2 regions of the Proteiniborus sp. genome follow, and region 1 is predicted to be linked to the other one. Evidence: predicted binding sites of a transcription regulator. Region 1 holds the regulator's gene; the other holds the start of a gene.
What was found. The regulator Rex, encoded in region 1, represses fermentation and respiration genes when NADH is low (regulators of the CRP and FNR family bind a similar motif). The targets are predictions, from matches to a motif close to ATTGTTAANNNNTTAACAAT.
Positions count from the first base shown of each region.

Region 2: the regulator Rex is predicted to act here: its motif matches at 6,942-6,961, upstream of ABV008_RS03585 (CD0519/CD1768 family membrane protein).

Region 1 covers NZ_JAWRHZ010000041.1:1,225-17,202, reverse strand. Annotated here, with positions in the region: gene ABV008_RS08090 (Glu/Leu/Phe/Val family dehydrogenase) at 1-935, opposite strand, end outside; gene ABV008_RS08085 (methyl-accepting chemotaxis protein) at 1,377-3,488, shown strand; gene ABV008_RS08080 (Asp23/Gls24 family envelope stress response protein) at 3,512-4,354, opposite strand; gene ABV008_RS08075 (class I SAM-dependent methyltransferase) at 4,390-5,094, opposite strand; gene ABV008_RS08070 (FAD-binding protein) at 5,300-6,529, opposite strand; gene ABV008_RS08065 (electron transfer flavoprotein subunit beta/FixA family protein) at 6,553-7,347, opposite strand; gene ABV008_RS08060 (acyl-CoA dehydrogenase) at 7,366-8,505, opposite strand; gene ABV008_RS08055 (amino acid ABC transporter permease) at 9,028-9,702, opposite strand; gene ABV008_RS08050 (transporter substrate-binding domain-containing protein) at 9,720-10,517, opposite strand; gene ABV008_RS08045 (molybdopterin-containing oxidoreductase family protein) at 10,567-12,651, opposite strand; gene ABV008_RS08040 (amino acid ABC transporter ATP-binding protein) at 12,690-13,430, opposite strand; gene ABV008_RS08035 (redox-sensing transcriptional repressor Rex) at 13,705-14,343, opposite strand; gene abc-f (ribosomal protection-like ABC-F family protein) at 14,566-15,978, shown strand, end outside.
Region 2 covers NZ_JAWRHZ010000022.1:43,050-59,027, reverse strand. Annotated here, with positions in the region: gene ABV008_RS03625 (restriction endonuclease) at 1-608, opposite strand, end outside; gene ABV008_RS03620 (TIGR01906 family membrane protein) at 692-1,369, opposite strand; gene ABV008_RS03615 (DedA family protein) at 1,384-2,004, opposite strand; gene ABV008_RS03610 (hypothetical protein) at 2,143-2,316, opposite strand; gene ABV008_RS03605 (hypothetical protein) at 2,478-2,648, shown strand; gene ABV008_RS03600 (aminoglycoside phosphotransferase family protein) at 2,720-3,655, opposite strand; gene ABV008_RS03595 (hypothetical protein) at 3,697-4,155, opposite strand; gene asnA (aspartate--ammonia ligase) at 4,245-5,258, opposite strand; T-box leader at 5,323-5,575, opposite strand; gene ABV008_RS03585 (CD0519/CD1768 family membrane protein) at 5,665-6,831, opposite strand; gene ABV008_RS03580 (amino acid ABC transporter ATP-binding protein) at 6,982-7,707, opposite strand; gene ABV008_RS03575 (amino acid ABC transporter permease) at 7,700-8,311, opposite strand; gene ABV008_RS03570 (ABC transporter substrate-binding protein) at 8,398-9,231, opposite strand; gene ABV008_RS03565 (DUF3006 domain-containing protein) at 9,531-9,743, opposite strand; gene ABV008_RS03560 (ComEC/Rec2 family competence protein) at 9,755-10,825, opposite strand; gene ABV008_RS03555 (hypothetical protein) at 10,852-11,370, opposite strand; gene ABV008_RS03550 (J domain-containing protein) at 11,389-12,003, opposite strand; gene ABV008_RS03545 (DUF5685 family protein) at 11,987-12,874, opposite strand; gene ABV008_RS03540 (putative glycoside hydrolase) at 13,162-14,976, opposite strand; gene rnhA (ribonuclease HI) at 15,105-15,563, opposite strand; gene ABV008_RS03530 (YdbC family protein) at 15,585-15,806, opposite strand; gene ABV008_RS03525 (hypothetical protein) at 15,946-15,978, shown strand, end outside.

The sequences.
Region 1 (15,978 bases):
TTTATTTTATCTACAGTTTGACTTGTTATAGCATTTTCTAGTGCACATGGTGAGAACAAATCGCAATCTATTCCAAATATTTCTTCTCTGTCAAGTTCTTTTGTACCGTTTCCAAATCCTGTTATGAATTTATTTTTATTTTTACTAGCATATTCTTTTAATGCTTTAACATCTATTCCATTTTCATCAACTAAACAACAAGAGAAGTCAGATATTGCAACGACCTTTGCCCCTAGTACTTCAGCAAATAATGCAGCAAAACTTCCTACATTACCAAAGCCTTGAACTGCCACTCTTAAGTCTTTCATATCTAGACCATTTTTCTTAGCTGCTTCTCTCATCATTAAAGCAACTCCGTATCCAGTAGCTTCATTTCTAGCTAGTGAACCTCCATATGCAACAGGTTTACCAGTAATAATTCCAGGAACATTTTCTCCTCTCATCTTTGAATATTCATCTGTCATCCAAGACATTACCTGTGGATTAGTACCTACATCTGGTGCTGGAATATCTTTCTTTTCTCCGATAACAGGAGATATGGCTATTATGTAAGCTCTACAAAGTCTCTCTAGCTCTCCCTGAGATAATTCTGAAGGGTCAACAATAACTCCACCTTTTCCTCCACCATATGGAACTCCAACTACCCCACACTTAAATGTCATCCATGCTGATAAAGCTTTAACTTCATCGAAGTTAACTCCAGGATGGAATCTTATTCCTCCCTTTGCTGGACCAAGTGCATCATTATGCTGTGCTCGATAGCCTGTAAATACTCTGATGCTTCCGTCATCCATTTTAACTGGGAAATTTACCTCAAGCGCTCTTAGAGGTTGTTTAAGTAATTCATAAACAGCGTCTTCTGCACCTAGTTTGTCACAAGCAGACCTTATCTGTTGTTGAACAATTTCAAAAGGATTTAAAGTTTTTTCTGCCATTTTTGTTCCTCCCTTTAAGGTTAATTTTTAAAATTTTAACATAGTTGATTCGTTATATTAAATATTCGTAATAAGGAATCAAAATGTTAAATAAAAATGACAAATGAGACCATAAAAAATCTTGGATTATGAATAGACATCTGATGTATACGTTTTCCTTACTTCCTTATTGTTACAAATGAATTATAACATATAATTCGTCTTAAAGTAAACAAGTATTAATTTTTTATCATTTTTTCACAACTCAAAAATTCTAATAATCAGTGAATTTTGTATATTGTTGACGTATTATATACATCTTTTCATATTACTTATATTATTTAGAACCTTTTAACTATTTCAATTAAAGATACTATATAGTACAATACTATTTGAAAATCTTCCTAACTAATTAAATTATTCTTCCATAAAACACTAAATTTATTATGGGAGGCAGTACATATGAAAAAAATCAAATTTAACAGTACTAAAAGCAAAACTATTAAGACTAAAATAATCACATCTATATTAGTCTACACTGTATTATTAGCAGTGATTACTGGCGCAGTAAGTATATTTGTAAGTAGTAAGGTAATTATGGAAAAGGCAAAAGAAAATATTCTATTAACTGCCACTACCAATGTAAATGAACTAAACCAAAGTATTAAACATTTCGAAAACTCAATAAATATCATTGCTTCAACAGTATCCAATACTGAAAATATTATCTCTATATTAAATGAACCAGAAGCTACAGAACACTTTTTAAATGACCTAGAACCTTTAGTAGAGAATGTAGCAAAAACTGATGAAACCATAGACGGAGTATTTATTTATTTTAGACCTGATTTGACAGATAATTTAAAGCATGTAGATTTCAAGAGAATTAGTGGAACAGGTGATTTTAATAAAATAACAGATGTTGAAGAAGTAGATTTTATTCAAAAAAAAGATAGTAATTTATGGTTTCATGATGTAGTTGATAAAAAGAAAAGTATATGGTCTCATCCATATATAGATGAAAGAACTAATTCTGAAGTCGTAACATTTTCATCTCCTATAATCTCCAACGGTGAAGTAATAGGTGTTGTTGGCTTGAGAATTTCATTTGAGGATTTTAAAAATCTAGTAAATAAAATCAAAGTTTTTGATACTGGATATGCTTTTCTCTTAAATGAAGAATATGATTACTTAGTTCATCCAACTCTTACTGTAAATGACAACATAGGTACTATTAATAATGGTCAGTATAAGTATATTGTAGAAGATATTGAGCAAAGTGGTTCAAATGTTTTACGAACATTTTTTGGAGGAGAAGAAAAATTATTAGGTTACGCTAGGACTATCAATGGATATACTTTAATAATTATCGCCCCAATAGTTGAAGTATATAAAGATATGTATTCACTAATAGTTCTTCTTTCTGGAATCATTGTTATAGGAATAATCATATCGGTTATTGGAGCCTTTTTATCTGGTAAAAAGATTTCATCTCCTATATCTAGCTTAACAAAACTTATTAATAGAACTTCTGAATTTAATCTAGAAGAACAAGATGATGATAAAAACAACAATCTATATCTTCATCAAAATGAAATAGGAGTAATGGCAAAATCAATAGCTCAGATGAGAACTGCCCTAAGAGAAATAGTTAATAGAATTTCTACTAATTCTAGTCAGTTAGGTCTTTATTCGAAAGGTTTAGTCACTACAACTGATGAAAGTTCTATTTCACTTCAGGAAGTAGCGAAGGCAATAGAGGAAATGGCAGCAGGAGCAACTGAACAAGCTAAACAGACTCAGGAAGGTACGGAGCAGTTATTAGTCCTTGCTAGAGAAATCAATAGTATAGAAGAAAGCTCATCAAGATTGAAGGATTTTTCCGATGAAATGGGAAAACAAAGCATTGAAGGCTTAGAAAAAATAAAAGTCCTTCAGGAAAAGTTTAGATTAAATGCTCAGCTTGCTGTTGAAGTGTCTAATAATATGCACAATTTATCAGAGCAATCTAATTCTATTCATAGCATAGTAAGCACAATTCAATCTATATCTGAACAGACAAACTTACTTGCATTGAATGCTTCTATTGAAGCAGCTCGAGCAGGAGAAAATGGTAAAGGATTCGCTGTAGTTGCAGAAGAAATTAGAAAATTAGCCGAACAATCAGCACATTATTCAAATGATATTGAAAACATTATTTCAGATATAAAAAATAGTATGACTAAGACTAAAACAAATGTAGATCTGTTCAATGAAATTTTCCAAGAATCAAATGTTGCAATGGACGAAAACGGTAAAACCTTTGAATTAATTTATGATTCTATAGAAAAATCTATTCAGCAAATAAATACTCTTTTAGAAAAAGTAAGTTTGGTTAATGTAACTAAGGATAGTGTAGTTTCTTCTATAGAGAGTATTGCAGCAATATCTCAGGAATCAGCTGCTTCTACAGAGGAGGTATCTGCTACTACTGAAGAACAAACTGCTACAATAGAAAGTATTGCTCAAATGGCTATAGATTTAGAAAATGTTGTTGAAGAATTAAATTCTCTTGTAAATACATTTAAGCTATAAAAAATATTAATCAACTTTTTTCTTCAAATTTGAAGAAAAAAGTTGATTTCTTTTTTAGGTAGTATCATTTTTTTCACAACTACATCAACTGCTAAAATATTTAGAGAAGTCATATTCTCAACTTCATAGATTATCTGCTCTTGCATTAAAGTAATCAATGGTATGATTGGATTTCCATACATAATCTCAACATTTATTCTAATAATAATTCCTTGCTCCAGACTTTTTATTTGTACTCCATAAGCCCTAGAAATTCCAATGACTTTACTTGCAGCATGTCTTAGTAAATCCTTTATGACACCATCTGAAATTGTATATTTACCATGATAGCTAAAGGTAGGCCTAACTACTGTTTTTTCAAATACTTGTTCCTTATGATTTTCTTTCTTCCTCCATATTTTTAGACTATCAATAAAGTATCCAGAAAAGTCCTTTTTTACTTCAAAGGTAGGAACAGGAATAACATGCTTACCTTCTTTTTTTCTAAATTTCTTAGCTGTATCTATTTCTTCCTCTGTTGAAATATCCTCAATATAAATTCTTTCGCTTGCTTCTGATAGCCTTAGAGAGCTTGTAATCTTGTCTATCATTTTATCTGAAGTGCCTAATATGAGTATTTTAGAAGGATTATACTTTGCTATTGCATTCTTTACTTCTAATCTATGAGTACTGTCCATAAAGATTGCTCTTCTAATAGCACTAACTGTCGTAGTTTCCCTTTTGGCAGATTTCCCCGCAACTATCTTATTTCCTCTTATTAAAAGACCATCATCTATAATATATTCAATATCTTTTTCCTTAGCCACGGTAATTGCTTTATAGCTTTTCCCTGTACCACTATGACCTATTAAGGCTACTATTTTCATAAAATTCCTCCAGATATTTGAGTAAATATAATCCTCTATATTCTACCCATAATAACCAACTGTGTACTTCTTTCTACACCGAAACTATCAAAGTTTTTCTTTATATCTTCTGCTAATTTAACAATTTCCTCATATTGAGAATAGTCTTTTAACTTAGCTACTTTTTTTGATAAATTAAGGACTCTATTTGCTAATCCTTTTTGTATTTCTCTGTCTGTTTCATAGTCTTCAAAGATTTCCTCTATGTTTACTCCTAAGTCCTTGATTAAGTCTATCGTTTCTTGCTTTTTAAGGGTTTTACTATGATAAGTTCCTAATAAAGAATTCATTACTCCTTCTAATTCATGTAATTTCACATGTGTCATCTGTGCAGGTGATTGATTTTCATCAAGTAATTCATTTATTATAAAGATTCCACCTGGCTTTAAAACTCTTTTCATTTCATTAAGTACCTTATTTTTATCTGGTAAATGATGAAGAGTATTTGACATACAAACTATATCAAATGAGTTGTCTTCAAAGTCCATGTCTGTAGCATCCATAAATAAATACTTTATATTTAATTCAGTATTATTTTCATTGTTCTTATTAATTATTTCTTCGTTATTATCTATTCCTATTATTTCCTCATAGTTTTTGAGCCCTTCTTTAAGCTTTACTATGAAAGCTCCATCCCTTGTAGCTACATCTAATACTCTGCCACCTTCTACACTTTTTAACTTGCTTATTAGTTTTTTCATATGTTATCACTCCTATTATATAAAATTACATAAGAACATTTTATCATATTATAGGTATATTTGCTTAGGACATTTTAGCTTTTATAAAAATCAATAAAACAAGGGTAAAATAAGAGAAGGAAATTGTTGCTTTCGTATTCGTTATAAAAAAATCGTGAGTGTCTTGCTACTGAAGTTGCAAAACATTCACGATTCTCTCTTAACCCTAAGCGTTAGCCGCCATAGCCTTAACAGCAGACACTATATCATCTACATTATCTAACGCCTCAAGCATTGCTGGTATTATTTCAGTCACATCTCCAACTATGCTATAATCAGCTATTTTAAATATTGGAGCATCTGGATTTTTATTTATAGCGATTATGCATTCTGCATCTTGCATACCTGCTAAGTGTTGGATAGCTCCTGATATTCCACAAGCTATATAAAGCTTAGGTCTTACAGTTTTACCTGTTTGCCCAACTTGATGAGAATGCTCAATCCAACCTGCATCAACAGTAGCTCTAGAGGCTCCTACAACTCCTCCTAACTTTTTAGCAAGTTTTTCAACTAACTCAAAGCCTTCTTGAGTTCCTAATCCTCTTCCACCTGATACTATTATCTTTGCTTCTTCTAGTGGAACTTCTGCTTTGCCTGATTTAACTATGTTTTCAACTTTAGCCTTTATATCATCTTCAGTTAATTTAATATCTACTAGCTCAACCTTACCTTTTCTATTTTCGTCATTTTTTGCTCTTTCCATTACTCCTGGTCTAACTGTAGACATTTGAGGTCTGTGATCAGGACATACTATAGTAGCCATTAAATTGCCACCAAAGGCAGGTCTTGTCATAAGTAGCTTATTATCTTCTTCATCAATTTCTAGTCTTGTACAGTCTGCAGTAAGACCTGTATGTACCCTTGCTGAAAGTCTAGGTCCTAAGTCTCTACCTATATTAGTAGCCCCTATCAAAATAATCTCTGGTTTTCTTTCTTTAATTAGTTCTGTAATAACCTTTGTATATCCATCTGTTGTATATGTTTCTAGCAATTCACTTTCGGCATATAATACCACATCTGCACCATATTTTACTAGCTTTTCTGCAATATCATCTACCTTGTTCCCAAGTAGAACTGCTGTTAGCTCCACTCCTAGCTTATCTGCTATTTTCCTACCTTCTCCTAAAAGCTCAACTGCAACATTTAATAATTTCCCTTCTCTTTGCTCTGCGAATACCCATACACCTTTGTACTTTGATATATCCTCTGTTATTACTTTTTCTTCTTCTTCTTTTATTATAGCTTCAAAAGGGCATACTTCTACACAAGCACCACATGATGTACAATTATCTTTTATAACAGCTTTTTTTTCTTTCATTTCTATTGCGTCAAAAGGACAAGCTTTTATACATAAAGAACAGCCCCTGCATTTATCTTCTATTACCTTAACAGCCATTTTTATCACCTCAACATAAGAAATTATATGATTTGTCTTTCTTTCAGCCTAACTACAAACTGTCTTGCAATTTCACTTGGACTACCTGTCAGCATCTCTCCACCTGTTTTGCTTGATGCAGGTGTAAATGATTTCTTAACCTGAGTAGGTGAACCTTTTAGTCCTATTTGCTCTCTATCAACATCTATATCATCGACTGTCCAAACTTTGACCAATTCTTCATTTCTATATGCCTTGTATATGCCCTTAACAGAAGGATATCTAGGTTCATTAAGCTCTTTTATTGCAGTAAGTAGAACTGGCATCTCTGCTTTTACCACATAATATCCGTCTTCTAATGATCTATGAGCCGTAACTTCTTTCCCATTGATTTCAAGTTTTTCTACATAAGTAATTTGAGACAATCCAAGGTGTTCACCTATTTGTGGTCCTACTTGTGCTGTGTCTCCATCTATTGCTTGTCTACCACAGAATATAATGTCGTAGTTTCCTATTTTTCTTATGGCAGCAGCTATTGTAGTAGAGGTAGCCCATGTATCAGCCCCTGCAAAAGCTCTATCGCTTAATAGTATAGCCTTATCTGCTCCCATAGCAATAGCTTCCTTTAACGCTTCCTTAGCTTGAGGAGGTCCCATTGAAAGAACCATTACTTCTACATCATCATGTGTATCCTTTATCTTCAAAGCTTCCTCTAAAGCATTTTTATCATCTGGATTTATAATACTTGGAACACCTTCACGAATAAGGGTGCCTTTTACTGGATCTATTCTGACTTCATTAGTATCAGGAACTTGCTTAACACAAACAATTATTCTCATAGCATTTTCACTCCTTTTCTATCTTAATGCATTTGCTGATATTACCATTTTTTGAACTTGAGAAGTTCCTTCATATATTTCAGTTATCTTAGCATCTCTCATCATTCTCTCAACTGGATAATCCCTAGTATATCCATAGCCTCCATGTAGCTGCACTGCTTTAGTAGTTACTTCCATTGCTATCTCTGCTGCGAATAGCTTGGCCATAGCAGCTGCATTATTATAATCTAAGCCTGCTGATTTTCTATAAGCTGCATTATACACCATAAATCTTGCAGCCTCTACTCTTGTAACCATATCTGCAATCATCCATTGAATTCCTTGGAATTGTCCTATTGACCTTCCAAATTGTTGCCTTTCTTTTACAAATTTAATAGCCTCATCTAATGCTCCTTGAGCTATTCCTAATGCCTGAGCAGCTATACCAATTCTACCACCATCAAGGGTAGTCATAGCTATTTTAAAGCCTTTCCCAATCTCTCCTAGCAGATTTTCTTTTGGAACCCTGCAGTTTTCAAATATAAGCTCTGTTGTTGAAGATGCTCTAATACCCATTTTATTTTCTTTTTTACCAATCTTAAACCCTGGGAAATCCTTTTCCACAATGAAAGCACTTATACCCCTTGTACCTTTTGATTTATCTGTCATAGCAAAAATTATATAAACATCTGCCTGTCCACCATTAGTAATAAATATTTTAGTTCCATTTAACACATAATCTTCTCCATCAGGAACTGCAACTGTTTGTTGCCCTGCTGCATCTGTACCTGCATTTGGTTCTGTAAGTCCAAAAGCGCCTAAGTATTCACCTTTAGCTAAAGGAATTAAGTATTTCTGCTTTTGCTCTTCAGTTCCATACTTTAATATAGGCCAGCAGCCAAGAGAAGTATGAGCAGAACATATTACTCCAGTAGTACCACAAACTCTAGAAAGCTCTTCTATGGCTATAACATAAGCTATGTCATCTCCTCCTGCCCCACCATACTGTTCTGGTACAGGTATACCAAGCATATTATATCTTGCCATCTTTTCTACGCTTTCTCTAGGAAATCTTTCCGTCTCGTCAATTTCTGCTGCAATTGGCTTTATTTCCTTTTCAGCAAACTCCCTCATAACTTTTCTTATCATTTCTTGTTCATTAGTAAAGCTAAAATTCATTTCTTTCCCTCCTCATTATTCTATAATATAAAAATTTGATAATTTTATAACGCACTTTCCTACTATATTGCAAAAGTCTTGCCACTAATTTTATTATACTTTAATAGATATTAAATTTCCATTATCCTTGTGAATCAATTATCTTAAATTTCCTTAACATTATTTGAGATGTAAATCATTTTTTGTAAATATTAAACTATGCTTAAACATTATAATCATTGAAATTACTAGCTTTATTAATAAATCATTACTTTTTTCAAACTAGAAGTTTTATTTATCGACTATTATCATAATGTGATAATGGTTATATTTTTTAGAAATTTATTTGTTAATTCTATAACGTTAATTGCTCCTAAAATTACATAAAAAAATAGACTATTGTAAAAACAGTCTATTTTTGTACATTATTCAGACATTGTGTGTCCGTTATTCAGACACTTTTGTCCCTAAACCTGTTTGCTATCTATTTTTTCTTTAAACATATATGATAATATAATTAAACTTTCATTTAGATGAATATTTTCAACTATAAGAGCTATTTAACTTCTTCTCTAGTATCTTTTGAAGTTGTCCAAATATAGAAGTTATAATCCAATAAGCAAGCATCACAGCTGTAAATGTTTCAAAAAATTTGTAGTTTGATGCCCCTTCCATCTGGGCTGCTCCCATTAATTCAGTAACACCTATAGTAAAAGCCATAGCTGAGCCTTTTATAATATCTACAAAACTATTTGACAAAGCTGGTATAGCAACTCTCATAGCTTGAGGAAGAACTACTCTAGTCATAGCCCTAAGATTAGTCATTCCTATAGATAAGCAAGCTTCTATTTGCCCTTTATCAACAGATGATATAGCTCCCCTTAATGTCTCTGACATATGGGCTGATGCATTTAAGCTTAAACCTAATATAGCAGCTGTTAACCCATTCATATTTTTTAAAAATGGTATAACCTGTGCAAGCCCAAAATATATAAAAAATAATTGAGTTACTAAAGGAGTTCCTCTGAAAATTGAAACCCAAATTTTTAAAAATGGCGATAAAATTTTCACTTTAAAATATATTACTAAGGCAATTATTGTAGCTAATAGGAGTGCACAAATCAAAGATACTATAGAAAGCTTCAAAGTAACTTTCACATATTTAAGAATTATTGGAAATAAACTAATAAAAAATTCAGTATCAAAATTAAGCATCATGCTACACCATCCTAATACTATTTTGTAGCATCTACTTCAAACCATTTCATAGATAACTTTGATAAAGTGCCATCTTCCTTCATAGATTCTAAAGCTTCATTGACATCATTTATTATAGCTTCACTTTCTTCACCTTTTTTGAATGGAAAAGCAGCTGTTTCAGTAAAAATAACTACATCAGTTACAATAAAATCTAAATTCTGCTCTTTAATAGTAGCCCTAGTTTGAATAGCAGGTCCTAATCTAGCATCTAATCTTCCCATTTCAAGATCTGCATCCATGGCTGCAGTGCCTTCATAACCTTGTATATTTATGTTAAGATTGTTCTCCTCATTAACTTTTTGCAGCATTTTATCTCCTAATCCGCCAGCTACTACACCAATCTTTTTACCTTTAAAATCTTCTAACTTATTTAATCCACTATCCTTTTTTGTAACCAATTGATAATTTGCATTTAAATATGACTCTGTAAATGAATATTTTTCTTCTCTTTCTGCATTTATAGCTATTTGATGACAAATCGTATCAATTTGACCTGCATCTAACATACCAAAAAGCCCTGCAAATTTTGCAGTTTTATATTCTACTTTATAACCTGTTCTGCTAGCAATTTCATTCCATACATCAATTTCAAATCCTTGAAGTTCATCATTTTTCATGAAATTTAAAGGATAAAATTCACCAGAAGCTCCCACAACTATAGTTCCCTTGCTTGAATCTGCAGGCTCTGTTTTTTCACCACATCCTACTGCAAAAACTGAGATTGTTAAAACTAGAACTAAAAAACATATTAATTTTTTCTTGTTTTTATACATGTTCATTCCTCCATCTATTTTTTTATTTATATTAAGTAAAAACTTAATCTTATTTATTAACCTTTGTTATTCTAGCTAGCAATGTTCTATCTGGTGGAAATCCAGTTATAGGATCTAATTCTTTATTATCAGTTAGTTCATTGGCATTAGCCTCATCCCAACCATGAGGAATATAAATAGTTCCCTGAGGCAAATCTTCTGTGAGCCTCGCAGCTAATTCTATACTTCCTCTCAAGCTTTCAACAATTACAGTATCTCCTTCTTCAATATCCTCTTCATATGCTGTTTTAGGATTGATTTCTAATAATGGTTCAAAAGCTTTTTTGAAATTCCTTAAAGATTCTATATTCCTAAACCTAGAATGGTAATACTCTAAATTTCTTGCTCCCGTTGATAATATTAACGGATATTTTTTAGCTAATGCCTTAGTATTTTTAGGGCTCTCTGCTGGTTCATAGTATTTTGGTAAAGGCTCAATTCCTAATTCTTCTAAAGTCTTTGAATATATCTCTGCTTTTTTCGAAGGAGTTTTAAATCCTTCTAGCTCATATCTTTTTTCTTTATATACTCCATATTCATATCCATTGCTCATTTTTTCAATTTCTTCAAATGTTAAACCAAGAGCCTCAAGACGATAATCTAGTGCCTCTTCTTCTGTAGACCAAGGAAATTCCTTGATATATCCTAGCCCTTTAGCTATTTCACTTATGAATTTCCATTCAGACATGCCATCTGTAGTATCTATTATTTTAGGTGATAATCCCATAAGCTCTTCACCAAAACGTATAGCTCCATTCCAAATTTCATATCTCTCTAAATAATTAACACCTGGAATAATTAAATCTGCTAATTTTGCTGTTTCCGTCATAAAGATATCCATTACTACTAAAAAATCAATTTTTTCTAATGCCTTTCTTAACTTATTTGTATTTGGCCAAGTTAATATTGGATTGCTACCTATAACAATCATAGCTTTTAAAGGATACGGATTCCCATCAAGTATAGCGTCACTAAATATATTAGCTTGAGCTCTACCATTTATTTTATAAAATAGTGGAAACTTATCCCCACCTATAGGTGGCTTACCAGTATGAACCTTTCGATCCATTACTATGGGAGAGAGAGGTATAGTTTTATTTAGTCTTGCACCGCCAATTATATCTATGTTTCCTGTTATAACTTGTAATATTGAAATAGCTCTAGCAGTTTGAAAGCCATTACTTTGAAGTTCTAAAGATATTCCAGGTGAAATATTAGCCGGTTTATTTTGAACAAATATTTTACATGCTTCTATAATGTCTTCTGAGGAAATCCCTGTGATTTTAGATGTCCTTTCTGGTGAATAGTCCTTAGCCAGCTCTATTAATTCATCAAAACCAATTGTCCATTTTTTAACAAACTTATCATCATATAGTTTATTTTTAATAATCAAATGGATAAATCCAAGAGCTAATGCACCATCTGTTCCTGGTCTTATTCTCAAATGAATATCTGCCTTTTTCGCTAATTTTGTTTGCTTTGGATCTATAACTATGAGTTTTGCTCCATTTTGTAAACCTTTATTTATGTACATCATCTGAGCTGGAGCTGAGTATTGAGGATTATAGCCCCACAAAAGAATACATTTACTATTCCCATAATCAGGAACAGGTAACGACCCAACAGTTACAATATTTGCCAACTCCTTTGATGTATTACAATGACTTCCAGCTGTTGAAAAGTTCGGCGTTCCATAAACTTGGCAAAACCTTTCAGCATAACTTGTAAACTGCATAAATACACCAGCTTGTCCTGTATGTAAGGCCAGTGCTTCTGGTCCAAACTCTTTCTTAACATTTCTTAGCTTTTCAACTATAATATCTAATGCTTCCTCCCAGCTTATTTCTTCAAAAGCACCTTGACCATTTTTTTTCAAAGGCTTTCTAAGCCTCTCTTCAGAATGTACTATCTCAGGAATCGCCCTACCCTTTGGACAAATAAAACCTTTAGTTAAAGGATGTTCCTTGTCTCCTTTAGCCTCAATGATTTTATTGTCCTTTACTAATAATTGAATCCCACAAAAACAATTACAAATTCCGCATGTACCCTTCTTGCAAACTATATTGTAAGCAGAATTTTTCTTATTATCATACATAAATTCACCTCATAAATACTTGTAGCTAAGTTTTATACCTATACTTCTCTTACTACTTGTCTTAAAAATTGACTAGTTCTTGGATTTTTAGGATTGCTAAATATCTGCTCTGGTGAACCTTCCTCTGCAATTATTCCATCATCCATAAAAATTATCCTGTCAGCTACGTTTTTTGCAAAACTCATTTCATGTGTAACTATAATCATAGTAGTATGAGCTTCTGCTAATCCTTTAATAACATCTAATACTTCTCCTACAAGTTCTGGATCCAATGCAGAAGTGGGTTCATCAAAAAGCATTACCTGTGGTCCTACAGCCATAGCTCTGGCTATACCTACTCTTTGCTGTTGTCCTCCTGATAACTTAGATGGATAATAGTCACTTTTATCAAATAAGCCTACAGACTTTAATATTTCTAACGCCTTTTCCTTCGCAACCTTTTTATCTATCTTTTTCACAATAGTTAAAGGTTCCATAACATTCTCTAATGCAGTTTTATTTTTAAATAGATTATATGTTTGGAACACCATTGAAGTTTTCCTTCTCAAAGCATATATTTCTTTTTTAGTAATGTTTTTTATATCAACTTTTATATCATCAATTTCAATCTCACCAGCTTCAGGCTCTTCAAGATAATTAATACATCTTAATAAAGTGGATTTCCCAGTTCCAGACGGTCCAATAATAGCCACCACTTCACCTTTCTTCACTTCTAAATCTATATTTTTTAATACCTTTAATTTCCCATAGCTTTTACTTAGATTTTTAATTTTAATCATATCATCGCTCCTACGGAATTTACTCTCATTTTAAAATTCTAACGAATTCGACATAAAAAAACCAATTAATATTTTCTATAGTTTTAATATCTAATATAGGAAATATTAATAAAGCAATATGCTATTTTTGATTCAAATAAAAAAGGAGTTAAAACTTATTGCTCCTCCACTTGCTACACTCAGGTTTACCATTTATGCATAATTTAACGGGGTTAGTGCTTTATTTTAAAGTACTAACCCCGTCCACTTAATTTCCTATATTTTAAAAACCTATTTATTTTCTATTTTTTTCTTTAAACATATATGATAATATAAATAAACTTTCATTTAGATGAACATTTTCAACTACAACGTTTTCAGGAACTTTCAAATCAGTAGGAGCAAAATTCCATATACCCTTGATATTGCTCTTAATAAACTTATCTGCTACTCCTTGTGCTTGTTCCTTTGGAGTAGTTATAATACCTATCTCTACCCCATTATCATTAATAAAATTCTCCATATGATCAACATCAAATATTTCAATATCTCTTATTTTTAATCCTATTAGCTTAGGGTTTTTATCAAACAAGGCTAAAAGTTTAAATCCAGCATCTTCGAATCCTTTATAGTTTGCCACTGCTTGCCCAAGATTACCTGCCCCTACTAAAACAGCCTTATAGGTTCTCTCTAAGCCTAAAATCTTGCCAAGCTGTTTGTGTAATTCCTCAACATTATAACCATACCCTTGCTGACCAAAGCCTCCAAAATTATTTAAGTCCTGTCTTATTTGAGAAGCTGTAAATCCAGTAATATTGCTCAATTCTTGAGATGATATTCTATTGATGTCTTTATCTAATAGTTCACCTAAATATCTGTAGTATTTAGGTAGTCTTCTTATGACCGCCATCGAAATTCGATTTACTTTTTCCATATTATTATTCCACCTACTCTTATTCTGATTTTCACACTTATAAGATATTTTAAATATTATACCATTAGGTTAAATTTCTGTCAATTTAATGATAAAGTCATAACGAGCACATTATATCATATTTATTATCTCTTTGTCTTTTAAAAATATTACCCTATTGTTTCTTTTCTAAACGTTTTTTGTTAAAATTATATTATTGATAAGAAATAAGGAGGATTCAAAGTGATAGTTTTATCATGTAGCAATATATCTAAAAGCTATGTAGTAGATACAATACTGGATAAAGTCACTTTTTCGCTAAATGATAATGAAAAGGTTGGCCTTGTTGGACTAAATGGTGCTGGCAAGTCCACATTATTTAATATTTTATCTGGAAGAATCTCAATGGATTCTGGAGAAATGTATGTATCAAAGGATTGTAAAATAGGCTATCTAGAACAAAGCACTCAAATAGAAAGTAATAAATCTATTTTTGATGAAGTTATGGATGTATTCATGCCTTTAATGGATATGGAAAAAAAGTTAAGACAACTTGAACATAATATTAGTATAGAAGGACAAAAGCAGGAATCCAAACTACTAGATTCTTTAATGGATGAGTACGCCTATCTTACAGAAGAATTTCAAAATAAGAATGGATATGGCTTTAAAAGTGAAATCAAAGGCACTCTAAAAGGATTAGGTTTTAGTGAAGAACAACTTTATATGCCTGTATCCAATTTAAGCGGTGGTCAAAAAGCAAGGGTTATGCTAGCAAAGCTATTATTAAGCAAGCCCGATATTTTACTTTTAGACGAGCCTACTAACCATCTTGATATACAAGCTATAGATTGGCTTGAAAAATATATTAATGAATATAAGGGTGCAGCAATAATTATTTCTCACGATAGGTATTTTCTTGATAATACCGTTTCTAAAATATTCTATCTAGAAAAGTCTCTATTAAAAATATATAACGGAAATTACACTGATTTTATGAAGAAAAGAAAAGATGAGTTAGAGCTTTTGGGGAAAAAATATGAAGAGCAGCAAAAAGAGATTTCAAGACAAGAAGAAATCATTAGAAGATTTATGTCTTATGGTGGTCAAAGATATATAAGACAAGCTCAAAGCAGGCAAAAAATGCTTGATAAAATGAAAAAAATCGATGCTCCTATTAATGAAAGTAAAAAATCAAAAATTATATTTGAACCAAAGATTAAAAGTGGAAACGATGTAATATATGTAGAAAACTTAAGTAAAGCCTTCGATAACTTTCATCTATTTAATGATGTAAACTTCAAAATTTATAGAGGAGAAAAAGTTGGGCTTATAGGACCTAATGGTGTAGGAAAGACTACTCTTTTTAAAATGATATTAGGTAAGGTGCCTATTAATGAAGGTACAATAGATTTGGGCCATCATGTAAATATAGGATATTTTGACCAAGAGCAATCTAGTCTCAGCGAAGAAAAAACTATTGTAGATGAAATTTGGGATGAAAATCCATCTTTAGATCATTACCAAATTAGATCTCTCCTTGCTCAGTTTTTATTCTTTGGTGATGATATATTTAAAGAAATATCTGAATTAAGCGGTGGCGAAAAAAGCAGAGTAGCTTTAATAAAACTTATGATGTCAAAAGCAAACCTGCTT
Region 2 (15,978 bases), on a different contig from region 1:
AAATTATTAGCCTCTTGAGTAAATGATGATGTTGTAATGATTACGCCTTCTGATAATTCAAGTTTTCTTAATCCAACAAAAAAGTCTCTTACAATATCTACCCCTACTTTATAGTCGCTATCATATTGTATACATTTTATTCCGATTTTTTTATCCCATATGGTACCGATTATATCGATATCTTTTTTATCTACTTTAACGATACTAGTAAATCCGTAATTTTCTAAAATATTGATTACATATTCCAAAAAATCATGAGGTGTTTGATTTAGCATATCTCTAAGAGTCTTTTTTAAAAATACCTGCTGATTTACTAATGCTGTCTTTTTTCTCATCCTAGATTTGCTTATCTTATATGCTACTAGATTATATAAAAGAAAAGCTTGAACTGAAATTAGTATAGAAAACAAAAAGCTTTCACTGATGAAGAAAAAAAAGAAAATAAAAGAAACAAATACAAATATACTAAAGAATATCTTATCTAAAATTATTGCTATGTATGTTTTCCCATTTCTTGATTTTTCGTTATAATATCTCCTAAGTCTCATACTATTAAAAGCATTTACAAACTTCTTTTTTAGATTATTTTTCAATGTTACTGCTTTCATATTATTATCCTCCTTTTATTTGGATTATCTCCAATTCTAGAAGAATAATAACAATAATAACAACAATATAGATAAAAAGACTTTTATTCTTTAATAACAGAAGCTTTTCTTTTCAACAGAATACCGATTATCAGGATAAATAATAATTCTACTGCAAAAAGAAATAAAATTTTATAAGCCATGCTGCTAAAAAATTCTAAAGGGAGCATTTGAATAAGTATGTCGGTGTTCGGATCTAGGAGCCATAAATCATTTGCAAAAAAAATATGGTGAAAATAATTAAAGTATTTGTTAAAATCTATATACATTAACATGCCTAGAATAATCATTAGTATCATTGGCCATAGTGATGAAATAATTAAAGTTTTGTAAATTGCTTTTCTCTGAAAAAAAACTAACCAGCCTAATGAAATCATTGATAAGATTAACATAATATTTCTTATGATATATCCTTGTGAAAATAAACCTTTTACATCTATCATATGTAGTAATTCTCTTTCTTCAAATACTTGTTCGTCTTTCCCGTTAACTTCAGTAATGATGATTAAATCTACTCTTTTCCCTTTTAGGTAGTCTAGCATTTCTCTTGTCACTTTCAATAGATTTTTCATCTCTATACCAGTTACCTCTGGAATATTATATTCTTCATATTTTTCTTCATAAAAGTCTAATTTAAAAGTTGCAATCTCAACATCAGTCAATAATAATACAAATGGTAATGATATCGATAGAATTAAAATAAAAAATATAGCTTTTTTCATTTATATCCCCCATTTTAGTCAAGTAATCTTTTTTTCAATTGAAGCATTATTAAATATATAATTAAAACTACTATAGCTACAACAATTATATATCTATTGTATACATTCATTTTTCTAAAAATAATAGACCAATTTTCTCCAACTACTTTACCTAATAATATGAGAATAGAATTATGCAAAAAAGATATGACTACTATAGATAGGTATGCAAATCTTTTTCTTACCTTAAATACTCCAGCAGATAGTACTGCTAATGAAAAAATTCCAGGTATAAACTTGCTCATGATTATCACAAGAGCTCCTAATTTACTAAAGAGTCTATTTAACTTGTTAATCTTTTCAGTGGCAAATAAAAAAGTAATAATTTTAGAGTGCAAAATTCTCTCCTGTTTTCTTCTGCCTATGTTATACAAAAATATTGAAGAAAGGGATGTGGAGGCCACTGCATTGGCAACAACTAGATATATATTTAAATGAGCAACTTCTGATAAATAACCTTCTATTATCAATACCATATCTCCAGGATAAGGAGGAAACAGTATTTGAAGGCTCTGAGAACCAAAGAAAAACAGATAAGAAAATATAATATTGTCATTTACAATTCTTTGTGCAAAATCTATAATGAGGTTTTCCACAAACTTCACCCCTTTATTTCTACATATATCAGAATAATTTGATTACCTAAAAATATATTATAATATAAATATTATTACAATACCATAATATCATTATATGCTTTTTTCTTAACAAAAAAAACCCGAATATCGGGTTTTTTATGACATTGCTCTTTCTAATTTATCTAAATGCTGAATTGGGAACATTCTAAGTAGTTCCTTGAACTGCTCAACCGAAAGACCTTGTGTTGTAGTATATATCTCTATTTTTTCATTTAAATCTGCGCTTTGAAATCTTCTTTTTATGTCTTCAAAATTAACACCATTTTGCATAATATCGCTCCTTTTTATCTTATCATTTTAAAGCTTAAATTCATTAATAGTATGAATTATTTCTCTTCAAAATATTCTAAACAGCCATTAGTATTTTGTATTGCGCACACTATTTTTTTAATTTCATATTATATAGTGAATATATTAATGGAGGCGATACTATGAGAAGAATAATAAATAATGATCAAGAACATAAATATGAAAATGTCCATGAAATTGAATTTGTTGAAAGCATAGAAGAAAAAGTTTCTAATAAAGATAATGATTATTTTACAAACTGGTTTTTTATGATTGTAGTAATCATTTTTCTATTTTTGATAATAGGCTTTTAAAGAAAACTTATCAATATAAGCTGTTTTTATTAAACTACTTATAAAAAAAGTGGGAGAATAACCCCACTTTTTCATAATTTTTTATCTAATTTTTTTAATAGTTCTATCCCTTGTAAATAGTATTCTGGCGCTGCATAGTATGCCCAACTACAAATAAAAAGTCCTTTATTTAGTAGATAATAATTCATCTTTTGTTCTATGCTTTTTTCTTGAATATTCATATATTCACTATAGCCTTCAAAAAAACTCTTTTTTAACCATGGCTCATCTAAAAATACAGTATGATATAAGTCTGTAAAGTCTATATCAGAATCATCAGGATAGCAATGCTCAAAATCTATTATTCCGGATACTCTCCAAATATTATTTACCTTTTTGACTAATACATTTCTCGCTGAGTAATCGTGATGACATAATCTTGGAGAACATATAGATTTCAGATTCTCATAGTACTGAGTAAGTTTTTCATATGAACTATTTAACAACTCTTTAAAAGGTATGTCTTGTTTTCGTATATTTCTCATTATTGCTCTATCACTATCTTTCCTATACTCTAAGTAAATATGATGATTAAGTATAGAAGTTCCACATTTTTCCCAAATTCCATAGTAATCGTATTCGTAAAGACTGTGTATTTTACCTAAAATTCTACCCATTTCTTGCATAATGCGAATCTTATTTTCACTTGAAATCTCATTCCACACATTTTCAAGTATAACTCCATCAATCTTACTCATGAGCATCCACTCTAACTCAGTAAAAGCCTCTCCACTTTCTATTATTTTGGGACATTTTATTTTATCTGATAAAAGTTTAAGTCCAATTAACTCGTTACAAAACCTAAATGCCTTTCCGTATATTTTAAGAATAAAACTTCTGTTTTTTTCGTCTTCTATTAGAAACACTAAATGCCTGCCTAGTTTATGATGACCTATCTCAGTCACAGTATATTTACATCCAATATATTTATCAATTTGTTCAAAAACCTCACCTGTAAAACAAAGCATTTTTATTCCTCCAATATTAAAAACATTGGACTAGGATTAAACTAGAAATTTTTACCCGTTAGAACTTCAATTAAAAAATCATATTCCATTTTAGTTTCTAGTTCATATACACCATATTTAAATTTCTTTTGTATATCATTATCTATTACTTTTTTAGTGAATTCTTCCTTATCTTCTATTATTCCTTCTTTAAATAGTTTATCGACTATTTCTTCACTGTTATCACCTTTATTAATAATAAACTCAATAGTACGCTTATCCTCCACAAAATCAGAATCATTACTAGTTTTATTTGAAGTTTCTAGATTTTTTTCTTCTTTTTCTATAATAGATTCCTTTAAAGAAACCATTCCTAATTCTCTAGCTTTTTCAATTATTTGTGTTTCAGTATAAGAAATATACTTTGTTTTAGGATAAGCGATATTTAGCATGCTAGATACTAAAAGTCCTATTCCTATTCCCAAAATCAAGAAAAGCTTATTCATTTTATTAGTTTCCATAAGCATCTCCTTAAAATTAATAAATAATCTTACATATTATAATAGCATGAAAAAAATAAAATGTACATAAAGATGAGTTTATTGTGTTCTTATAATAAAAATATATTTGCAATATTACAATTTATTATCATATCATCTGGCCATGCAGATGCCTGTACTTCACCAATATGAGCTTTTTGAAGAAAAAACATGCATATTCTTGATTGTCCTATGCCTCCTCCTATTGTATAAGGTAATTTTTCATTTAAAAGCAGTTGATGGTATTCTAATTTCAGCCTTTCTTCACAATTGGATTTCTTTAGTTGTTCTAATAAAGCTTCTCTATCAACCCTAATACCCATTGATGACAATTCGATTTCTTGTTCTAATACAGGATTCCAAAAAATAATATCGCCGTTTAATTGCCAGTCATCATAATCCGGGGCTCTACCATCATGTTTTATTCCTGAATTCAACACATCGCCAATCTTCATTAGAAAAACTGCCTTTTTTTCTTTCGCAATAGCATACTCTCTTTCCTTAGGCGTAAGATAAGGATACATATCTTCAAGCTCTTGAGTACTAATGAATGTAATATTTTCAGGTAAAATCTTTTCTAATTGTGGGTAAATTCCTGTAATATATTTTTCTACTTTTAAGAAAACATTATATATTCTACCTACTATATTTTTTAAATAATTCTCTGTTCTTTCATGTTTTTCAATAACTAATTCCCAATCCCATTGGTCCACATATAAAGAATGAATATTGTCTAAATCTTCTTCTGGTCTAATAGCATTCATATCTGTATATAAACCTTTTCCAGGTTCAAATCCATATTTATCGAGAGCCATTCTTTTCCATTTTGCTAATGAATGTACAATTTCTAATTTTGCATCTCCATCGCATTTCATTCCAAACGAAACTGGCTTCTCTGTACCACTTAAGTTGTCATTAAGCCCTGTCTGTGGTTTAATAAATAGTGGTGCAGATACCCTAATTAAATTTAGCTCTTTAGCAAGCTCGCCTTCAAAATAATCTTTTAGTTTTTTTATTGCTATTTCTGTGTCAATGACATCTAAGCTTGATTTATAGCCATTAGGCACTTTTAATCCTTTTATCATAGGTTTCTCTTCCTTTCATATATATTTATTACTTAAAATCAAAAACAAAAATGCCTTTCATCCTAATAAGGACGAAAGGCATATGCTTCCGCGGTACCACCAAATTTAACTAGTATAATAGCTCACTTTATCAGTACAGAAATATTTCGATACTGTCCAATGTGTAACGGTATGGCTCCGTCTAAGCCTACTCTCAGTTAAGATTTCGGTTAGAGACTCATAGATGTTCTTCAAATAAAGAATTGTATCGGGCTCTCACCTTCGCCGACTCTCTTTGACAATTACTTTAATCCTACTCTTCTAATCATAGTCTTTAAAATATCTTATTTAACACTTTAAATCATTATAAGCTTATTATATTGAGTTGTCAATATTTTTATTAATTCATTTTCATTACTTAATAACACTAAATCAAAATTTCTAATAACAGTACTATATAATGAGCTGATATTCCAGCTACAATTCCACCAACAACATGGCTTCCTATAGCCTTTGAAATTAGTTTCCTATGTCCCAGTGCATCAAGCATAGCAACATGTGTACTTAAAAAACCACTCCAACACATGCCCATTGCAGTAAATACTGCAATTTCATTCGGTCCAATAATTCCATTTTTCAAGAAATTTGGAATCAAGCTTAGTGAAGCTCCTACTGCTCCAAGGGCAGTTATTGGAAAAGCTATTGCCTCAGGTCTTTCAAAACCAAATAATATTTTTGAAACTGGAGCAATTAATCGTCCAATTCTAGGTAATAATTCCACACCTTCAAAGGCTTTCCCTTGATACCCTACAGAAGGGTCTAATGGGCCGAAGGTAAGTATCATTATTATAGTGCATATTACAAGTACTCCAGGAATTATACTAAGTCCAATATCAACACCAAGCTTTCCACCTTCTAGAAAAGCGGTAAGGAATCTCTCAAAAAAACTACCTTCAGATTTTTCTATTAATGTATCTGACAAATCTTTATTTGCTTTGTTCTTATTAATAATAGTCTTATTGACCCCCATGGCTTTTCGAGTCCTATATGCCATAATCCTAACGCTTACTATGCTTCCTATTATTGCACCTAGGTTCCCTATAATCGCTTCTTTAAAATAACCTAATCCTATCATAAATGTAGTAACAATTAGTCCCATTCCAAAAGCTGTTCCAAGATTGCAAAGACAAGGGGTTTCATACTCTTCAAAATAGCTTATATATTCATCGTCTCTTGCTAGTGATATAATAGCAGGGTTATCCGAAAGATAAGTGGTTAATATCCCAAGAGAAGCAACTCCTGGAAGATTATATAAAGGTCTCATAAGAGGTGAAAATACCTTATTTAATATCTTAACTACTCCAAATTCTGTAGCTAGCTTGCCAAAGGCTCCTGCTAATACTGCGATTGCCATTATATACAGCACAGTGTCTACAAGGAGCTGATAAGCCGTTGCCATAATAGTTGAAAACATATTGCTTATTCCCATTTTAATGCCTATATAACCAAAGAATGTTAATAATAATACAAGGAAAGCAAGGGTATCTAAGTAAGGAATCCTCTTCCTTTCTTTGTTAACAATAATGTTCTGCATTATACCACTCCCTTAGACATTATATTCAGTCACTTTACATTATAACTAATTCTTCGTCTAATGAGCAATAGCTTAAAATCACATTTCAGATTAAATTTACTTAACAATCCTTTGACAATTATTTAACATCTTTTTGATGTGTTTCTCGCTCTATAGTAAAAGTTTTGCAAGAAAATCCTTTGTTCTTTGATTTTTAGGTGTTTTAAATATTTCCTCAGCTGTGCCTTCTTCGACTATAGAGCCATTATCCATGAAGAATACCCTGTCAGCCACTTCTTTAGCAAAACCCATTTCATGAGTTACCACTACCATTGTCATTCCTTCTTTAGCTAAGCTTTTCATAACATCTAAGACTTCTCCCACCATTTCCGGGTCTAATGCAGAAGTTGGCTCATCAAATAGCAATACATCTGGAGACATAGCTAAAGCTCTTGCTATAGCTATTCTTTGTTTTTGTCCTCCAGAAAGTTTTTGAGGATAAGTATAAGATTTATCTTCTAATCCTATTCTTTTGAGAAGTTTCATTGCAATATTTTCAGCTTCTTCTTTTGACACACCTTTTACCTTAACTGGAGCAATAGTTATGTTATCTAATACTGTTAAATGAGGGAATAAGTTAAACTGCTGAAACACCATTCCCATCTTTTGTCTCTGCAAATTAATATCATTATTTTTACTTGTAATAGATTTCCCTTCAAAAATTATTTCTCCAGATGTAGGCTCTTCAAGTAAATTAAGACATCTTAAAAAAGTACTTTTCCCTGAACCACTAGGACCTATAATAACTAGGACTTCTCCTTTTTCTATATTTGTTGTTATGTTATTTAGGACTTCTAAGTCTCCAAATTTTTTGCATAAATTTTTAACCTTAATCACTTGTTTTTAGCCTCCTTTCAAAGCGTCTAACTAACTTAGATAATGAATATGTCAGAACAAAATAAATTACTGCTGCAACCAAAAGAGGTTCAAAAGGCTTGAAAGTATTCCCTCTTACAGTTTCTGCATTATACATTATCTCAGGAATTCCAATTACGGAAACTATAGAAGATTCCTTTATAATAGTAATAAATTCATTACCTAATACAGGTAATATGTTTTTTAATGCTTGGGGCATAATAACATATCTCATCGATTCGATGTGATTCATACCAAGTGATCTTGCTGCTTCCATTTGTCCTTTGTCTACAGCCTCTATTCCAGCTCTAATTATTTCAGCTACGTATGCTCCACTATTTAAGGATAACGCCACAATTCCTGCTAATATTGCGGAAAGATTTATTGGTAAACCATAATATATTATAAATAACTGCACTAATAGCGGAGTTCCTCTAACAAATTCAATATAAGCTGATGAAAGACTCTTTAATATCCTAATTTTAGATTGCTTCATCAATGCTAATAGTGTTCCTAACACCACTCCAAATAATACTGAGAAAGCAGCTATTATAACAGTGTTTTTAGCACCTACTAGAAAAAACATATAATATTTGCTTAAAAAGCTAAAGTCTAACAAATTTCTACCTCCTAGTTAAAGGCTAAAGCTATACTTGATTTTTAGTCCTTTACTTATTCATTGTCCATCATTTCATTTGCGTTAATTACAAACTCTTCTATCTTGTTTTCTTTCATAAGTCTCTCTATAGTTTTGTTAATGGCTTCTAAAAGTTCTTCATTTTCTTTTCTAACTGCTACAGCTGAACCACCATCTTCGTCTTTAAATACAATGTCAGTGGCATGTAAAGCATCATTATTCTTTACATACGCCTGTGCTACAGGTTGCTCTACTACAACTGCATCAATTTTTCCTGTACTTAACTCAAGCATTAAATTAGATACTTTCCCAAGTGCTTTAATCTGTGGGGATTCTATCTGTTCTTTAGCAATATCTTCTTGTATTGCACCCTTCTGAACACCTATATTTTTTCCTTTCAAATCAGCTATCTCTTTATATTTGTCAATATCTTTTTTGTTTATAACAAGTCCATGCTCAGCATTATAATATATATTAGAAAAGTCTACTTCTTTTGCTCTTTCCGCATCAGGAGTCATTCCTGCTAATACAAAATCGACTTTGCTAGTCTTCAAGTCTGCTAATAAACCGCCAAACTCCATGCTCTTTATTTCCAGTTTCACGCCTAAATCTTTTGCAATTTCTTCAGCTATTGCTATATCGAAGCCTACTATGTTATCTTTTCCATTTATCTCTTTATGAAACTCATAAGGTGGATAATCTGGACTTGTGCCTAGCACAATCTTTCCTGAATCTTTAATTTTGTCTAAGCTAGTTTTAATCCCTTCATCTTTTACGCTACCTGTTTCCTTACTACATCCTGTAAATATAATTGCTATTATTGCTAAAACTAAAGTCAAAACAATAATATTTTTAATTTTTTTTGTCATTTCGACTCCTCCTTATTTTGTATCGATTTTATAATAATACATGTTTTTGTATATATTTGCAACACATTTTTTTCTATTTTTTATTTTGATCTTCCTAAGTCTACTATTTTTAGTATAAATATAATTATATAAAGGTTATATACATGTTTTGATAACGTTTTCTTTTGGTCTATTAACCTAATCTCTTTTCATATTATACCTGCATATTTTTTGCATAATGTATATATATTCTTTTTGACAATTTCTTAAAGAATCATTGAAATCATTGATAAAATAATAAAAGTCACTCATCTGAGTGACTACTTAAATAAATCTTCTAAAAGCCTATCTGCTTTTTTCTTTTTTTCTTCTGTATCCTTTTCATCAATATTTATATTCTCCTCATCAATTATAAGAACAGAACCTTCCTTTGCTTCTAAAGGTAATATTTCTTTGGGAATAACTTTCATTGTCCCATCCTCTAACTCTAATATTACAAAATTCTCTTCAATTCTATCTATTATACCTTTCAAGTTTTTCACCTCTATTTATTTATGCAGGTACTATGAGGCTTATAGCCTTCTTCTTCTGCATCTTCAGTTGATTCAAAAATAACTTGATTTTCCTTATTAGGTAAACTATTACAATCTGTTGAGTGATATACTTTAGTATTTTTGTTTCCAATATATTTTATCATGTTTTCTTTAGTATCTTCTTCTTTACTGATTTTAGTGCTATCTATTCCTTTTATGCTTGTATTAGTTCCATCTGAAACTAGTACAATTGTGCCCATTTCGTCAGTCCTTAATATATTAATTCCCTTTTTCTCTAGTCTTTCTATAGTTTCTTTATGTGGATGTCCATAATCATTGCCTTTTTCTACTGAAATAACAGCATATTTTGGGTTTACTTCATCTAAAAACACTTCTGATGTAGAGGTTCTTCCTCCATGATGTCCTACTTTTAATACATTTGCTGATAAGTTATATCCCTTTTTAATCATTTCGTCTTCAGATGGTTTTTCTGCATCACCTGTGAATATAAATGATGTATCTTTATACTGTAATTTTGTAACTATTGAGTAATCATTTGTTTCAATGTAGTCAGAAGAATTTGGAGCAATAATACTAAACTTTATTCCATCTTCATTAAGGATATCAATGCCACCTTTCCCTTCCGTAGCTTTTATTCCTTTGTGCTTTATTTCGGTGACAAGCTCTTCAAAAATCTTTGTAGTAGCTGACTTTTTAGGCATATATACATTTAATATGTCAAAACTTTTAATCACATCTGGTAGTCCTCCAATATGGTCTTCATGAGGATGTGTTGCTATAAGATAATCAATCTTCTGTATTTTAAGTCTCTTAATATAGTCTACTACCAATTGAGAGTCTGCTCTATTACCTCCATCTATAAGTGCTGTTGAACCATTTGGTAGCTGGATAAGTATGCTATCTGCCTGACCAACATCTAAAAAGTGTACCATCAGATTTTTATCATTTGAGTCATCTAATTCATGGTTACCTCCTAATATCTCTGGACTTGAGCAACCTGTATTGAATAAAATAATTGTAATAAGTATTGCCATGATGCTAATAAGTTTTTTCAAATTCATTGCTACCTCCTTTAATAATAGTTGTTTCATCTAATTTTAGGTCTAATTCTACTTCTGTAAAAGAATATACCCAGGCTAAAAGAATAATCATATATTAAGAAAGCCAATTGCATTAATAAAAATATTGCCCAGACTGGAAGCTTAATAATTATCTCTCCTAATAAAGCCTTACTAACAATAGAATATGTAACATAAGTAGATAAGTTGAACAGCATAAGCTTTATGAGCAATTCAATTAACAATTTATTTATTCTTTCAATTAATGATTTCACAATTGCATAATAGCCAAAGAAAAGGATATATGGTATTACTACTGTCTTGTTTGGTATTATGATGAAACTCAATACAGATGATGATAAGTATACTAATCCAGCAAACTTAATATTATCTTCAATAATAATTACCGAAAGAAAAAAAGTGCTTAAGGCAAAGAAAAATAAACGATTTGTTGGCAATATAGAAGATAAATATAGTGATACTGTTGATAAAAGAGTCACTATACCACCCAACGCAATTTTTCTTGATTTACTATTGTATCCTGGCATAAAAATATCCTCCTATAATTAACAGCAGCTTATTAAGTCTCCTCCTAAGCATTCGCATAGACAATCACTACATATCAAGCATTGACATACATCACAAAAAGATGGATCATTTCTATAACCCCTGTTTGCACCTATATCTCTATATGTATTTGCCCTTGAAGCCAAATTACTTAGTGCCGACCTATATTCTGTGTTAGATGGGTCAAGATTTACTGCTAATTGTATATGTTGGTATGCCATATCATACCATCCTCTTCTTAAAAGAATTATTCCTTTTAAAAAGTTCCACTCAGCACCTCTATTTGAAATGCCCTCAAGCATTTGCTCTGCTTGATTAATGTTTCCTCTTTCAATATATGTTCTGATTTGTGCATAAAGATTTAAACTATTATTATTATATTGTTGATTATTCCAATTATTACTTCCTTGGCCTCTATTGTAATTGTCGTTACTTTTCATCAAAAAATCATATGCTTCATTAACTTCTTTAAGTTTTTCTTCTGCTAAATCTGATAGTGGATTGTTGGCATACTGGTCTGGATGATATTTTTTAACTAATCTCTTATAAGCAACTTTTATTTCTTCCTCACTGGCTCCCTCTCTTATTTCTAAAACCTCATATGGATTTCTCAATTTTACAGTCCTCCCTTTTGTTTAATACTTCTTCCATTTTGTGCCTAGTTCCCATATATATTATGTTATCAATAATACCTTGATTTTTATTTATGTTTAGAAACTCAAAGCTTTTTGCTATTGATTCCAAAGACATAGTTAGAGAAAATTCTATTGGTCCGGATACTTTTTTCTTAAAATTATAGATTCCTTCATTATTATTAAAATTATATTGAAGGAGTATTGGATTGTAGTTCTTATTTTTAATATCTACTTCTAGATCATTAAATGCATCTAATATATATATCCATTTTCCAAGATTATATCCTATCCATCTAAGAACTCTTATAGTCTTTTGGTCTTCTATATAGTCTGGAACTGATATTTCTTCCATTAGTTTCGCAAACACATCTGCTACTTCATCTATTTTATTGCATTTATTTTGTTCAAGCGCTGAAAGTTTATATAGATATTTCTTTATTGCCAGTGCTTTATTATTATATGCCTTACTTGCTTTTTTTAGCGGTAACAGGAAAGGAATAGTTCCTATTAAAGATTTAAAAGATTTTTCATCTTTCCAATCATCTAGTAGTTTAAAGTATATTAATATTATACTGATATTTGAAGCATAGGTCAGTGATTTATTTGTGTTTACTATCATTTTCTTTTTTAATGGATTTGCAATACATCCTTCTTTAGTTATTACTTCTTTGTCTTCTTCTATTGAAGACAATAACAATGCTAGAAAAGTCAGATCATAATTTAAACCAAATCTAACTATTTGATTAAATTCTTTGCCAAGAGTTTTGCAAAGCCCACAATAATATGCCCTAAACATATCATATTCTCTTACTTTTAGCTCACTTTTATATGGCATTACGTATCCAAACAATAATATTCACTCTTTCATAAGTATTTATAGTACATATCTATTTTAATTTATAAATAAGTATATATCAATATAATAAAAATGAGGAACGGATTAATCCTTTCACTGCAAGACATAGAGTGAATTCAACTTTAAAACAAGAAAAAATAATCGACCCCTCCTTTCACCCAGATGATAAAAACAAGTATCACACAGACTCCAGGGAAGGGTCTTAATGACAATTTAATTATTTATTCTTAATTTGAATATGACTAAATGCAAAAAGATTTGTCCACCTTGTACCATTGCAATTAGTTTGAAGCTTTCTCTTCAATTTGAACTGGCTTTAATTCAGGCCTTATAACCTTCCATATTCCATGCTCTTTTTTTAGCTTCCAAGTATCTTCTTCACTAATTGCCTTTAACTCTTTTTCTTCAGCCTTCGAAGTGTATTCATAAGATAATTTAACTTCTGCATTATTATCATCGATTAAATTATATTCTTTTACCTCAAATTTGACTAATTTCAAATTGAGTCCTTCTATACCAGTTTTGAATTCTTCATAGTCATAAGGTCTATCCTTTATTGGTGTAAGAAGATACATCTTAGAAAAAACTTTATTTTTCTCTGCGCTTAAATAGTCTTTTAGTACACTTTCAGGTGTTCTACCTATTAAATCTTTTTCTTTATCTTGTCTTTTATCTGGAGTAACTACATCTTTTTCTGCTTCAGAAAGAAAATATGCTAATGGATCATAAGTATTTCCTGCGTTCCAAACTATATATTCATTAATTCCAAGCTCTTTTCCAGCTAATATCTGTTCTCTTATTTCTTTAGAAGTATAGTTAATATGCCCTTTAATCCATGGAGCAGTAAATCCTTGAATCCAAGGTCTGATAATTGGAGGACTCTCAAGTGAAGCATTCCTCTCGATAGCCTCTTTTAGTGCTCCTGCTAGCACTCCATAAGGTTCTTGATCTGGTACTTGGTATCCATACCATCCTTGGCCATAGTGACTAGGGTATATCATTGGACACATATAATCTATGCTTTTGGCCATTTTTCTCCAGGTTTGTCCAATATCTTCAGGTTTGTCATCCCAAGACTTAGTTATTACTCCAAATACATCGGCAGCAAGATTAACCTTATACTGCTCCAGCTCTTGTTTTGCATATTCAAGGAAATCCTCAACAGCTTCATCCTTAGCTCTTCCATCCCTCCCAGGAAATTCTGTAATAGGATTATATTTTTTTGCATTATCTGGGAATCGTATATAGTCAAACTGAATTTCTTTAAATCCATTTAAAATAGCTTCCCTTGCAATAGCTATGTCATAATTCCAGACAAATTTATCATATGGATTTACCCAAGCTACACCTTTGTTATCTCTCCATACACCACCTGATTTAAGTTGTATCGCATGATCAGTTCTATGACTTGCTAAATTCTTATCTTTAAATGTTACTATTCTCGCAATGGGATAAATATCATATTCCTTAAGCAGCTCCATTAGTGAATTAATATCTTTTATTCTAATGCTTCTATTAGCCTCAACCTGTTCAACTATTGGTATTTCACTTTTATAAGTCATTAGTCCATCATCGTCTTTTACATCAATAACTAATGAATTTATTTCAGTAGCCACTGCAATACCAAGTATTCTTTCAAATTTATTAAGTTTTTCTACCTTTGATTTTAGTTCATTTATTTTCGTGTTATCCTTTTCATGTAAAGCTTTAGCGTATTGTGCATACATTTCTACATTTGATTTGTCTATAGGCATGCCTGCTACGTGACCTGTTACGAAAAGTCCCTTAGCTTCTATCTTTTCTATTTTTCTCTCTTCATCTAAAGGTAGCAAAGGCACATAAAATTCTCCAAGCTCTTGTTTTCTTTGTTCCTCTAAGATTTTTCTTTCTTCTATTTTCTTATCAAGCTCTGCTTTCTTTTCTTCTTCTGATAATTCTTTGTTGTCTTCTATTTGCTCATCGTTATCAGTATCAATAGTATCTGCTTGTACAACTTTGCCATCTAATGGATTGTTAGAAACTTGACAACCTGTAACAAGTAATGTTAAAGCTATAATAAGTGCGGTTATTGTTAATAAGAATGGATATTTTCTCATGTGCTATGATTACCTCCAATAAATTTTTTAAAATAATATACTAATGCAGAAAAAATTAAACTATATTATCTATTCTACTTTATTTTTAAATATAAGGTGTTACAAAACTATTACACCTTAATCTTAATTTAATTTCCAATTTCAGTCATTCCTCTATTCGCTAATGAATCAGCAAGTTCATTAAGCTCTATTCCACTATGCCCTTTTACCTTTATGAATTTTATGCTATTAAAGCTATCCACTAGATTAATTAGTTCAACCCATAAATCCTTATTTTCAACAGACTCTTTTTTTGAATTTATCCAACCATTTCTCTGCCATTTTTCATACCATTTCTGATTAAAGCAGTTACATAAATATGCAGAATCAGTATGTATTTCTATAGGTATATCTTTCCTTTTAAGAACTTTAAGTGCTTCAATACAAGCCTTTAATTCCATTCTATTATTAGTAGTATTAACTTCTCCACCAAAAATTTCTTTTTTATTATCTTTATAAATAAGTACTGCTCCATATCCTCCGATATTTTCATCATGTTGATTTCCTGAGCAAGCACCATCTGTAAAGATAATAATTTTATTATTCATAATATCCCATCCCTATTTTAATTATAATTTTATCTTATTTAGCACATCTCTTAATTTAATTAGTTCTTCTCTTGTTAGAGTAATTCCCTTCCCCATTTTTTCTTTATTAGGTGCCCAATCTCTAATATCATATTTGGGTTCCCTCTCATTCCAGCTAATTAGATTTAATTCTTTAGTCCAACCTTTTGTTGATTCTGAAAAAGCAGAAATTTCCTCAATAATCTCATATTTAATTTCACCCATAACTTTTCCTCCTATTTCTTTAAAATATTTTTGTCCATTTATGTCTTATTATACTATAATAATAGACAGAATGAAGTGATATTGTTAGAATAAATAAGAAGTAAAATATGTTAATAACATATAGGAGTGTGAAAGTTATATGAAAAAGACTAATTTATTTAATAAAAAGGCA